DNA from 2 places in the Paenibacillus sp. FSL E2-0178 genome. Region 1 is predicted to be linked to the other one. Evidence: a T-box and tRNA genes for the amino acid it is inferred to sense, from the RefSeq annotation. Region 1 holds a T-box; the other holds one or more tRNA genes.
What was found. The T-box of region 1 lies ahead of MHI42_RS07330 (tryptophan--tRNA ligase). A T-box ahead of a tRNA ligase gene usually reads a tRNA of that ligase, here a tRNA-Trp.

Region 1 (6,294 bases):
GGGGCGATATCTATGGCTTCATCGGACACAACGGGGCGGGCAAAACAACGACCATCCGCGCTGTAGTCGGTGTTCTTGATTTTGAAGAAGGGGAAATAGAAATTGATGGAATCTCTATTAAAAAAGATCCGGTAGCCTGCAAGGCGAATATTGCCTATATTCCCGATAACCCCGATCTGTACGATCATCTTACCGGCATTCAGTATTTGAATTTCATCGGCGATCTATTTCGAGTATCCAAGGCAAACCGTGAGCGGCTTATTCAAAAATACAGCGATGCCTTTCAGCTTACGGCTAATCTGGGCGATATGATCTCCTCGTATTCTCACGGGATGAAGCAGAAGCTTGCGATTATCTCTGCGCTTATTCATGAGCCGAAGCTGCTGGTGCTGGATGAACCTTTTGTAGGCCTGGATCCCAAAGCTGCGCATACGCTGAAAACCATTATGGCTGAGCTGTGTAGCAGCGGCGGGGCGATCTTCTTCTCGACACATGTGCTGGATACGGCCGAGAAGATTTGCAATAAGATCGCGATCATTAAGGCAGGCCAGCTGATTGCCCATGGCAGCACTGAAGAGGTGAAGGGCAAGAACAGCCTTGAGGAAGTATTCATGGAGCTGATCGACAATGATTAATATCTGGAGATTGACGAAGCTGCAGCTGCTGTCCACCTTCGGCCTGAATAAAGCGCTGCATATCAAAGACCCGGCAGAGAGACGCAAAGCGCTGCTGCTCAGCATAACGATTATGGCCGGTGTGCTTATGATTGGGGCGTTCTCCTTCAGCTACAGCTTCATGATGGCGATGGCATTTGAAGAGCTGGGGCGAATGGATCTGCTGCTGGCGATTATGATGGCCGTTACCTCGATTGTCGGGTTCTTCACCACGGTCTATAAGGCAAGCGGGGTATTATTCAGCTATAAGGATTATGATATGATCATGTCGCTGCCGGTGAAGACGAGTCATGTGGTGGCAAGCCGTGTGCTTCAGCTGTATGTGATGAATCTGTTTTTTACACTGCTGGTTATGCTGCCTGCGGGTGCGGTGTATGCGATACAAGTGAATCCGGGAGTGCTGTTTTATCTGTTCTTTCTAATGACGCTCTTATTCATCACCTTGCTGCCGATTATAGCGGCAACGATCATTGGCGCACTCATCAGCTGGGTGTCTTCGAGATTTAGAGCAAGCAAGATGATTAGTGTAGTGTTCACTTTTGCCGTCCTTATTCTTTTCATGCTGGGTTCATTTAATCTTAATGGAGACCAGCAGGAGCTTGCTGATATGGGGGCAGGGCTGGGTGATGCGATCTTTAAGCTGTATCCCCTGGCGTCCGTGTATGTCGATGCAGTCTGCTCATACCGGGTAAGTTCACTGATCTTCTTCATTGCCCTGTCTGTCCTTGCATTTGTACTCTTCTCCGCCGTGCTGGCAACCCGGTACAAAGCCATTCATACAGGCCTTATGACCAGCCACTCAGGCAGCAGGTATACGATGAAGCCGTTGCAGGCGAATTCTGCTTTTAAGGCGTTGTATCACAAAGAGCTGCGCCGCTATTTCAGCTCAGCCAATTATGTGCTGAACACAGGCATCGGTATGGTTCTATTGCTGGTAATGTCGGTTTCCTTATTGTTCGTCAGCTCGGAGAAGCTTGGCGTCATGCTCGACATTCCGCAGCTATCGGAGTATTTGAGCACGCTGAGTCCGCTTGTGGTTTCTTTATTTGTGGTTCTGAGCTGCACTACGGCGAGTTCGATTTCGCTGGAAGGGAATCATTTGTGGATTTTACAAAGCTCGCCCGTCTCTAAACCCGCCATTATACTCAGCAAAGTAGCTGTGAATCTCACCATTACGCTACCGGTCATTGCCGTGAGCTGGGTGCTGCTTATCTATACACTGCAGGCCGGATGGATGGAAAGTATATTAATGCTTGTGATCCCGGTGATCTACGCTTGTTATTCTGCCATGCTGGGCGTGATTGTGAACCTGAAGCTGCCTAAGCTGGACTGGACAAGTGAGGTAACGGCGATCAAGCAGAGCGCAGCGGTGCTGGTATCGATGATTCTGGGGTTCATCAGTCTGGTTGTTCCGGCCGCGCTGTTCATGCTGCTTCGTACGTTGAATGGAAATCTCATATTACTGGGCTATGGAATCCTTATGGCAGCGGTATGCGCCGGAATGTACAGATATATACAGGTTAGCGGGGAACGGTTGTTTCTGAGGTTGTAGCCATTGTTGTCTTGAGCAGGATCAACGTGAGCACTTGGGTGGACGCTGCGCGAACGGACTGTTGTTCCAATCGCTGTTGTCCCCAGATTTTATTGATTCTCCTTAGCGGTGAAAATCCGGGGACAAAGGCGACCGCTGCCGCTTTTCCACAATCATTCCGTCCTCTCCGCTGTTTAAGCGGGAAACGATTTTATACAAAAGAAACCACTCTTAAAGTAGGATTAAACCTTTTAAAGAAGTGGTTTCTTTGTGCTGTCTATGACAATAGCTCACCAAGACTAAACGGAATGCTATAGTACTCTATTAAGGTTTAGTACCGCAGGCCATGAAAAATAACATCATCGCATGCGCATCCGGGGAGCGGTCGAATTGTTCATAGGCTCTGTTCAATTCCTCATACTCATATTCCGTAATGATCCCTTTCTTATAGAACCCGGTGAACCGGTTAATATCAAATTGACGTTTGAAGCCTTCTATACCATGCAGATCGCTATGCTGGAGGATGGCATCCATATCTACGTCTGTATAGCCGGAGCCGGATAACAGGCGCGGCAGGCTTCGGCCGATATTGCGGTTACCGCCTCTTGAAGCCTGCTGCTGGGCCAGCTTTTGGATAATAGAAGGCATAACTCCTATCTCAGGCTCGATTGCCCCGAAGACACCGTCGTCCACATCAATAATGACCAATTTGCCGCCTGGTTTGAGGACACGTCTAAGCTCTGCTGCTGCCTGCTGCGGGTTATATAGATGAAGAAAAATTAAACGGGCAATAACAAAATCGTATTGATTGCCGGGCAGTCCAGTCTCATACACCGAAGCATGGGCGAAGGTAAGCCGTGATTCGGGGATGTGGCTTAACCTGAGCTTGGCCTCTTCAAGTAAAGCATCATCGATATCAAGGGCTGTGATTTCACTGTGCGGGAAGTGCTCCAGCAATTGGGCGGTAACGAATCCCGGACCTGCACCAGCCTCCAGAACCTTCATCCCGTCTGCCAATCCGAATTGCTGCAAGGTGCGGTACTCTTTGTTCCAGCCCATCAAAGCCTGTTCCTGCAGGCGCAGCAGTTCTGATTCTGCCCCGTTACTGACATTCTGGAAATTATACGTGGAGTTACGTGCGTTCATAGCTATTGCCTCCCAACCGGCTATTTGTAAAAGTTTGAATTTGATAATTTTACCATACCGTCCGTTTGAGTTAAACTCTGCTCCAAGGAGCTTATTTAAAAACGCCCGATCTTCGCTTTGACCTGCGCAAGCAAAGGAGCAGCTAGGGCTCTTGCCTTCCGGGCACCTTCACTCAGGATTGCGTCGATCTGCTCTGGCGCTGCCATGAACTCATTGTATTTCTTCCGGGGTTCATCCAGAGCAGCATTGATCACCTGGAACAGCTCCTGTTTGGCCTCCCCCCAGCTAATGCCGCTTAGATATTGCTTCCTGAAATCCTGTACTTGAGCGGGAGCCGCAAACTCTTTGTACAGCAAGAAAATATTAGACGTATCCGGGTCTTTCGGTTCCTGGGGAGGCGTAGAGTCCGTTTTGATTTTGCTGATCAGCTTCTTCAGCTTCTCTGGTGTTTCGAACAGCGGAATCGTATTATTGTAGCTTTTGCTCATCTTCCGCCCGTCCAGCCCTGGAATCACGGATGTGTTCTCATCGACCCTATAATCAGGGAGCTTGAAGGTATCTCCATAAATCCGGTTAAAGCCCTCGGCAATATCTCTGGCGATCTCCACATGCTGAATCTGGTCCTTACCGACAGGGACCTTGTCAGACTGGAACAGCAGAATGTCCGCAGCCATCAGAACCGGGTAGGTGTAGAGGCCCATATTGACCCCGGTATCCGCATCTACGCCCGCTTGTATATTTTGTTCATGAATAGCTTTGTACGCATGGGCACGGTTCATTAGACCTTTGGACGTCAGGCAAGATAGAATCCAGTGAAGCTCGAAGATCTCCGGCACATCAGATTGACGATAAAAGACTACCCGCTCCGGGTCCAGTCCCAGTGCCAGCCATGTAGCTGCGATACCGTGAGAGAGATTACGAAACTCGTCTCTGTCCTGAATGAAGGTTAATCCATGATAGTCAGCGATAAAATAAAGTGCAGTACAATCACTTGCCCCGGCGAGTTGCAGTGCAGGCTTGATCGCCCCGATGTAATTCCCCAGATGGACTTTGCCGGTAGGCTTAATTCCGGTTAATACAATTTCCTTACTCATGTTATCCCTCCGTTTATGTAATCAAAAAGGGGCCCCCTCATCCTGAAAAGGACGAGAGAACCCCGTGGTACCACCTTAATTAGCCCGAATTGTGATCCGGACCCGCTTGAACGTATCGCGACACTGCTAAATGCCCTGAATACGCGTCTCTTGTAACGATGAGACCTTCGCCAAAGCCTACTTCCTGAAGGTTCGGTTTGGATGCTCAGAAGCCCACTTCGGCATAATCCCTACACTGATTCGCAGCAATCATCAGCTCTCTGGAGTATTCGTTATGCGTACTCTCTTCGTCATTGCAAAGTTGTATACTAATGTATTACTGTATTTTTACAACATCTTAGGGTGAATGTCAATTGGTAGGGCTTTTAGTGATGTGCCTCCTGTTTGTATTCAAGGCTTACATGCAATATGTCATGGTAGAATGATGTAATTCAATGTAATGTTTGGAAGTGAATTATTGAGGAAATGGCGAGGGGGCGAGGCATGGGTATTGAATTTAAGAAGGTGAGCAGTTTTCAACGGGGAATATTGTTTGAATTATTGAAAGATGCCTATGCCTTTGATTGCCGGTATGAGCAAAGCTGCCTTGCTGAATGGCGGGAATTTGATAACTTTTTCTTTGACAATCCGCCAGTTGCAGATAAATACGGGTTCATCACAACGCTGCACGATGAAGCTGTCGGCTTCGTTTCCTGGGACCCGAGGAACCTGCCTGAGGTTGCAGAAATCGGCCATAACTGCATTGCTTCAGCCCACAAAGGTAAAGGTTACAGTAAAATGCAGCTGCAAGAAGCCGTGAATAGAATCCTCCAAAATGATGTCCGGAAAATTATTGTGACAACAAATGATGATCTGGTTCCTGCCCGGCGGATGTATGAGAGTATCGGATTCACCATGTATCAGACAAGGCCGAATCAACATATTGCAGGGATGGTCGGCGAACACTTGGATTATGTATATTTTGTATAAAATCTGGAGGTACATAGGATGGAAGTTACTTTAAGTGAAGCGGTAGCGGAAGATGCGGCAGCGATTCATGAAATGCAGACCCGGGCATTCCTGCCCTTGCTCGAGAAATATCAGGATTATGATACGAACCCTGCTAATGAGACTGTATACAGAGTAGTGGAGCGGCTCAATCAAGCTTGTGTAGATTATTACATCATCCGGTATTCCGGGGAGGCAGTTGGTGCGATTAGAGTGGTCCGAAAAGAGAATGCCGTATTTCGTGTCGGACGGATATTTATCCAGCCGGAATACCAGGGTCTGGGCATAGCCCAGCGGGTGTTTGCCTTGATCGAGCAGATCTATTCCGAAGCTAAAGTCTGGGAGCTGGATACCGTAATGCAAGAGGAAAGAAACTGCTACTTGTATGAGAAGCTGGGTTACAGAAGAACAGGTGAGACCAAAGAGATCAATGACAAGCTGACTTTGTGCTTCTATGAAAAAACGCTTATTTAAGGCTCACGTTGTAAAAGTATAAAATGCTGTATATATTGCAACTTTGATTCATAGATACCTAAGTATTCAAGGGGATTGTTGTATGAAATGCAGGAATTATCTCTTTCAGCGGCTTGGAGGAGGCGGAATGCTGCATTCCGTACAACAATTTTCGATTATGGGCGTTTTTGGGAGGAGAATGTTGTATTTTGTGCAGGATTGTAAATAGTAAGAGAGATAGACAAGTGCTTGACAAGCGGAATAATAAAAAGTAAAGTGAGAATATAAATTATCTTAACTTAAAGATAATATTCAACCTAATATCTTAAAGTGAAGATAAAATATTATTCTAAGCTAATCAAATTTAATTAGGAGTGAATTTAAATGAACAAAAAAACTATGGGCATTC
Region 2 (6,294 bases), 4.2 Mb from region 1:
ACGAACCTTAGGGTTCAAACACTCACTCGTTGGTCAGTTTTGAGAGTTTAAGCTCTCATCTTTAACTGTCTGAATTTTCGAACATCACAGTCGTGATTGTACCGAAACTTCAGCACCTTGATCCTTGAAAACTGGATACCGAAACGAATTTGCGTTTTAGAACATCTTTTAGCTGAAACTTGTGTAAGCAAGTTGAAATAGTTATTAGTGCAGAACGAAGGTTTTCGATTGTGCAGCGACCTTTGGCTTTGAATGTGTTAGTGAATGGAGCAATCCATGAGCGGCATTCAAAACAAGAGGAGCAAGCAAGCGAAACACCGGAGTGACGGTTAAGCTAATAAGAGCACACGGAGGATGCCTAGGCGCCAGGAGCCGACGAAGGACGTGGCGAACAACGAAACTGCCTCGGGGAGCTGTAAGCAAGCTTTGATCCGGGGGTGTCCGAATGGGGAAACCCAGCTGTGGTAATTCGCAGTTACTCATTTCTGAATACATAGGAAATGTAGAGGCAGACCAGGGGAACTGAAACATCTAAGTACCCTGAGGAAGAGAAAACAATAGTGATTCCGTCAGTAGCGGCGAGCGAACGCGGAACAGCCTAAACCAAGGGGCTTGCCCCTTGGGGTTGTGGGACGTCTCACATGGAGTTACAAAGGAATATGGTAGGCGAAGAGGTCTGGAAAGGCCCGCGATAGAGGTAAAAGCCCTGTAGCCTAAACTGTGTTCTCTCCGAGACGGATCCCGAGTAGTGCGGGGCACGTGAAACCCCGTATGAATCCAGCAGGACCATCTGCTAAGGCTAAATACTACCTGGCGACCGATAGTGAAACAGTACCGTGAGGGAAAGGTGAAAAGCACCCCGGAAGGGGAGTGAAATAGAACCTGAAACCGTGTGCTTACAAAAAGTCAGAGCCCGATCTATGGGTGATGGCGTGCCTTTTGTAGAATGAACCGGCGAGTTACGTTTAACATGCAAGGTTAAGGTGAGAAGCCGGAGCCGCAGCGAAAGCGAGTCTGAATAGGGCGATTTAGTATGTGGACGTAGACCCGAAACCGTGTGATCTACCCCTGTCCAGGGTGAAGGTGCGGTAACACGCACTGGAGGCCCGAACCCACGCATGTTGAAAAATGCGGGGATGAGGTGGGGGTAGCGGAGAAATTCCAATCGAACTCGGAGATAGCTGGTTCTCCCCGAAATAGCTTTAGGGCTAGCCTCGGTGAATGGAGTGGTGGAGGTAGAGCACTGATTGGGTGCGGGGCCCGCAAGGGTTACCAAGCTCAGTCAAACTCCGAATGCCATTAACTTCTTGCCGGGAGTCAGACAGTGAGTGCTAAGATCCATTGTCAAAAGGGAAACAGCCCAGACCATCAGCTAAGGTCCCCAAGTGTGTGTTAAGTGGGAAAGGATGTGGAGTTGCACAGACAACCAGGATGTTGGCTTAGAAGCAGCCACCATTGAAAGAGTGCGTAATAGCTCACTGGTCGAGTGACTCTGCGCCGAAAATGTAACGGGGCTAAACACACCACCGAAGCTATGGCTAGATGCTTTGCATCTGGGGTAGGGGAGCGTTGTATGTAGGTTGAAGGTGTACCGTAAGGAGCGCTGGACAGCATACAAGTGAGAATGCCGGTATGAGTAACGAAAAGATCAGTGAGAATCTGATCCGCCGAAAGCCCAAGGTTTCCTGAGGAAGGCTCGTCCGCTCAGGGTAAGTCGGGACCTAAGGCGAGGCCGAAAGGCGTAGTCGAAGGACAACAGTTTGAAATTACTGTACCACCGTAATCCGCTATGAGCGATGGGGTGACGCAGGAGGGTAGTGACGCGGACTGATGGATGTGTCCGTCTAAGCAGTGAGGCTGATGTGTAGGCAAATCCGCACATCATTAAGGCTGGGCTGTGATGGGGAGCGAAAATTGTAGTAGCGAAGGTCATGATCTCACACTGCCAAGAAAAGCCTCTAGCCAGGAGAAGGTGCCCGTACCGCAAACCGACACAGGTAGGCGAGAAGAGAATTCTAAGGCGCGCGGAAGAACTCTCGTTAAGGAACTCGGCAAAATGACCTCGTAACTTCGGGAGAAGAGGTGCCTCGGTAGGGTGAATAGCCCGAGGGGGCCGCAGTGAAAAGGCCCAAGCGACTGTTTAGCAAAAACACAGGTCTGTGCGAAGCCGCAAGGCGAAGTATACGGGCTGACGCCTGCCCGGTGCTGGAAGGTTAAGGGGAGTGGTTAGGAGCAATCCGAAGCTGTGAACCGAAGCCCCAGTAAACGGCGGCCGTAACTATAACGGTCCTAAGGTAGCGAAATTCCTTGTCAGGTAAATTCTGACCCGCACGAATGGCGTAACGACTTGGGCGCTGTCTCAACGAGAGATCCGGTGAAATTTTAATACCTGTGAAGATGCAGGTTACCCGCGACAAGACGGAAAGACCCCATGGAGCTTTACTGCAGCTTGATATTGAATTTGGGTACGATCTGTACAGGATAGGTGGGAGCCGTAGAGGCAGGAGCGCAAGCTTCTGCGGAGGCGCCGTTGGGATACCACCCTGATCGTATCTAGGTTCTAACCTAGTGCCCTAATCGGGTACGGGGACCGTGTCAGGCGGGCAGTTTGACTGGGGCGGTCGCCTCCTAAAGAGTAACGGAGGCGTTCAAAGGTTCCCTCAGAATGGTTGGAAATCATTCGAAGAGTGCAAAGGCATAAGGGAGCTTGACTGCGAGACCAACAAGTCGAGCAGGGACGAAAGTCGGACTTAGTGATCCGGTGGTACCGCATGGAAGGGCCATCGCTCAACGGATAAAAGCTACCCTGGGGATAACAGGCTTATCTCCCCCAAGAGTCCACATCGACGGGGAGGTTTGGCACCTCGATGTCGGCTCATCGCATCCTGGGGCTGAAGTAGGTCCCAAGGGTTGGGCTGTTCGCCCATTAAAGCGGTACGCGAGCTGGGTTCAGAACGTCGTGAGACAGTTCGGTCCCTATCTGTCGTGGGCGCAGGAAATTTGAGAGGAGCTGTCCTTAGTACGAGAGGACCGGGATGGACGTACCGCTGGTGCATCAGTTGTTCCGCCAGGAGCATGGCTGAGTAGCTACGTACGGACGGGATAAGCGCTGAAAGCATCTAAGCGTGAAGCCCCCCTCAAGATGAGATTTCCCAATTAGTAAGACCCCTTGAAGACGACGAGGTAGATAGGTTGGAGGTGGAAGTGCAGCAATGCATGGAGCTGACCAATACTAATCGGTCGAGGGCTTATCCAAATTTCGAAGAACGCAGATTCGTTTCGGATTCAGTTTTCAGGCGATCAAGCCTGATATGTATATTCCCTGATAGCTCAGTTGGTAGAGCACTCGACTGTTAATCGAGTTGTCACAGGTTCGAGTCCTGTTCGGGGAGCCATATGGAGAGGTGTCCGAGTTTGGCCGAAGGAGCACGATTGGAAATCGTGTAGGCGCCACAAGCGTCTCGAGGGTTCGAATCCCTCTCTCTCCGTAGCTTTACTTCCCTGTATAGGGATGAGAAAACAATTTTAAACAGCATGGCTCGTTGGTCAAGGGGTTAAGACACCTCCCTTTCACGGAGGTAACATGGGTTCGAATCCCATACGAGTCATATATGGAGGCTTAGCTCAGCTGGGAGAGCATCTGCCTTACAAGCAGAGGGTCGGGGGTTCGAACCCCTCAGCCTCCACCATCTATCTTTAACAGAATAGATCTTTAACATTGACGCGGGGTGGAGCAGCCCGGTAGCTCGTCGGGCTCATAACCCGAAGGCCGCAGGTTCAAATCCTGCCCCCGCAACCAATTTGGAACCGTGGTGTAGTTGGCCTAACATGCCTGCCTGTCACGCAGGAGATCGCGGGTTCGAATCCCGTCGGTTCCGCCATCTTTATGAAGAAATGTTCGGCTCGGTAGCTCAGTCGGTAGAGCAAAGGACTGAAAATCCTTGTGTCGGGGGTTCGATTCCCTCCCGCGCCACCATATTTTTTACAACTTAATATGCCGGTGTAGCTCAATTGGTAGAGCAACTGACTTGTAATCAGTAGGTTGGGGGTTCAAGTCCTCTCGCCGGCACCATCCTCGGAGGCTTAGCGAAGTGGCCAAACGCATCAGACTGTAAATCTGCTCACGTACGTGTTCGGTGGTTCGAATCCATCAGCCTCCACCATTTTTAGGGGCATAGTTTAAAGGTAGAACAACGGTCTCCAAAACCGTTGGTGTGGGTTCAATTCCTGCTGCCCCTGCCAAGTAATATCCTATAAAATTTAATATGGCGATCGTGGCGAAGTGGTTAACGCACCGGATTGTGGTTCCGGCATTCGTGGGTTCGAGACCCATCGGTCGCCCCATTTATTTTATAAGAGTTATAAGGCATTGCAATTAAATAAGCTTTATATGGCGACTGTGGCGAAGGGGTTAACGCACCGGATTGTGGTTCCGGCATTCGTGGGTTCGAGACCCATCAGTCGCCCCATTTTATTAAATCAAATGTTGGGGATTAGCCAAGCGGTAAGGCAACGGACTTTGACTCCGTCATTCATAGGTTCGATTCCTATATCCCCAGCCATTATATGCGGACGTGGCTCAGCGGTAGAGCATCGCCTTGCCAAGGCGAGGGTCGCGGGTTCGATTCCCGTCGTCCGCTCCATTTTTTTGGTGCCATAGCCAAGTGGTAAGGCAAAGCTCTGCAAAAGCTTTATCCCCAGTTCAAATCTGGGTGGCACCTCCATTATCTTTTAGAACTAATTCTATGTATATGCCGGCGTGGCGGAATGGCAGACGCGCTCGACTCAAAATCGAGTGGGAAACCGTGGAGGTTCGAGTCCTCTCGCCGGTATAATTTACGAAACTAATCCCTTGGGAGTCTGACTCCTGAGGGATTTTTATATTTATACTCCATCTCAAATTAAGGATAAAACCCGCAACGAGCTTAGATCCTCAAATTCGTTGCGGGTTTTAATATGTTTTATATGTTGATGCTAAGACCCACTTAAGGAAGCACATTCCCGGCTGCGCGGTAGATCTCGTACCATTCCTGGCGGCTAAGCGTAATATCCGAAGCTTTGGCGATATCCAGCAGACGCTTAGTGTTGGTGGTACCGACCACCGGCTGCATTTTGGCCGGATGTCTCAGCAGCCAGGCAATGGCGATGGCCGTATCTGCTACCCCTTTTTCCGCAGCCAGACGGTTAATGACTTCATTCACCTCCGGGAACTTCTCATGGCCGAGGAATACGCCTTCAAAGAAACCGTATTGGAACGGTGACCAAGGCTGGATCGTCATATCATGCAGGCGGCTATACTCCAGGATGCCTCCATCATGGACAACTGATCCGGAATTTGTCATATTGACGTTGATTCCGGAATCGATCATGCCGGTGACCATTACGCTGAGCTGAAGCTGGTTGAACAGCAGGGGCTGTTTGACGTTCTTTTTCAGCAATTCAATCTGCAGGGGATTCTGGTTGCTGACGCCGAAGTGTTTAACCAGACCTCTGCTCTCCAGCTGATCAAAGGCTTCTGCTACTTCTTCAGGCTCCATAAGGGTGTCCGGGCGGTGCAGCAGCAGAACATCGACATAATCGGTCTTCAGGCGCTTCAGGCTGTTCTCTACCGAGCTTACAATATGCTCTTTGGAGAAGTCGAAGAAGCCATTACGGATCCCGCATTTGGTCTGGATCAGCAGTTGATCCCGCATGCCCGGACTTGCAGCCAGCACATCGCCGAACACCTCCTCAGCTTTACCGGCAGCATAAATGTCAGCGTGGTCAAAAAAGTCTATGCCAGCCTCAAGGGCGCTGTGAATATGTACATCGGCCTCTTGTGGTGACAGATCTGCAATCCGCATACAGCCCAGGGAGATTTCAGCGACCTCCAGCGCACCATTAGCAACGTTAATTCTTTTTACCATTAATTATTCACTCCTTAAATGAAGGTACAGTGTTAAGCTTAGACCTTAGAGTTAGGTGTAAGTCAATAGATTTATAGAGCGGCTTTTCATAGAAACCAAATGGTGTTACTTTAAGAGATGAAACCGATACCAGCTGATAGAAGGGAGCTGCAATAATGGGATACAGCATCAAAACCATAGCACAAAAAAGCGGACTGAGCCAATATACGCTGCGTTACTACGAACGGGAGGGCGTATTGCCGGTTGTGGCAAGAGATGTTAACGGCAACCGGTGTTTTGACGATGAGGATCTGGAGTTAATTTCGTTAATCTGCTGTCTTAAAGATACAGGGATGGCGATTGCCGATATCAAGCAATTCATTGCGCTTTCGAAAGAAGGGGTAAGTGC

Region 2: it encodes a tRNA-Trp, which carries the amino acid that the T-box ahead of MHI42_RS07330 (tryptophan--tRNA ligase) is inferred to sense. The anticodon was not compared.

The regions. Positions count from the first base shown of each region.
Region 1 covers NZ_CP151953.1:1,550,762-1,557,055, reverse strand. The annotation lists gene MHI42_RS07345 (ABC transporter ATP-binding protein) at 1-635, shown strand, start outside; gene MHI42_RS07340 (hypothetical protein) at 628-2,226, shown strand; gene MHI42_RS07335 (methyltransferase domain-containing protein) at 2,530-3,351, opposite strand; gene MHI42_RS07330 (tryptophan--tRNA ligase) at 3,447-4,445, opposite strand; T-box leader at 4,490-4,748, opposite strand; gene MHI42_RS07325 (GNAT family N-acetyltransferase) at 4,929-5,414, shown strand; gene MHI42_RS07320 (GNAT family N-acetyltransferase) at 5,433-5,906, shown strand; gene MHI42_RS07315 (ring-cleaving dioxygenase) at 6,270-6,294, shown strand, end outside.
Region 2 covers NZ_CP151953.1:5,746,872-5,753,165, forward strand. The annotation lists rRNA gene MHI42_RS25130 (23S ribosomal RNA) at 328-3,256, shown strand; tRNA gene MHI42_RS25135 (tRNA-Asn) at 3,320-3,395, shown strand; tRNA gene MHI42_RS25140 (tRNA-Ser) at 3,399-3,488, shown strand; tRNA gene MHI42_RS25145 (tRNA-Glu) at 3,537-3,608, shown strand; tRNA gene MHI42_RS25150 (tRNA-Val) at 3,614-3,689, shown strand; tRNA gene MHI42_RS25155 (tRNA-Met) at 3,723-3,799, shown strand; tRNA gene MHI42_RS25160 (tRNA-Asp) at 3,804-3,881, shown strand; tRNA gene MHI42_RS25165 (tRNA-Phe) at 3,901-3,976, shown strand; tRNA gene MHI42_RS25170 (tRNA-Thr) at 3,997-4,072, shown strand; tRNA gene MHI42_RS25175 (tRNA-Tyr) at 4,078-4,163, shown strand; tRNA gene MHI42_RS25180 (tRNA-Trp) at 4,169-4,242, shown strand; tRNA gene MHI42_RS25185 (tRNA-His) at 4,269-4,344, shown strand; tRNA gene MHI42_RS25190 (tRNA-His) at 4,394-4,469, shown strand; tRNA gene MHI42_RS25195 (tRNA-Gln) at 4,488-4,562, shown strand; tRNA gene MHI42_RS25200 (tRNA-Gly) at 4,569-4,643, shown strand; tRNA gene MHI42_RS25205 (tRNA-Cys) at 4,651-4,724, shown strand; tRNA gene MHI42_RS25210 (tRNA-Leu) at 4,754-4,832, shown strand; gene MHI42_RS25215 (aldo/keto reductase) at 4,986-5,906, opposite strand; gene MHI42_RS25220 (MerR family transcriptional regulator) at 6,062-6,294, shown strand, end outside.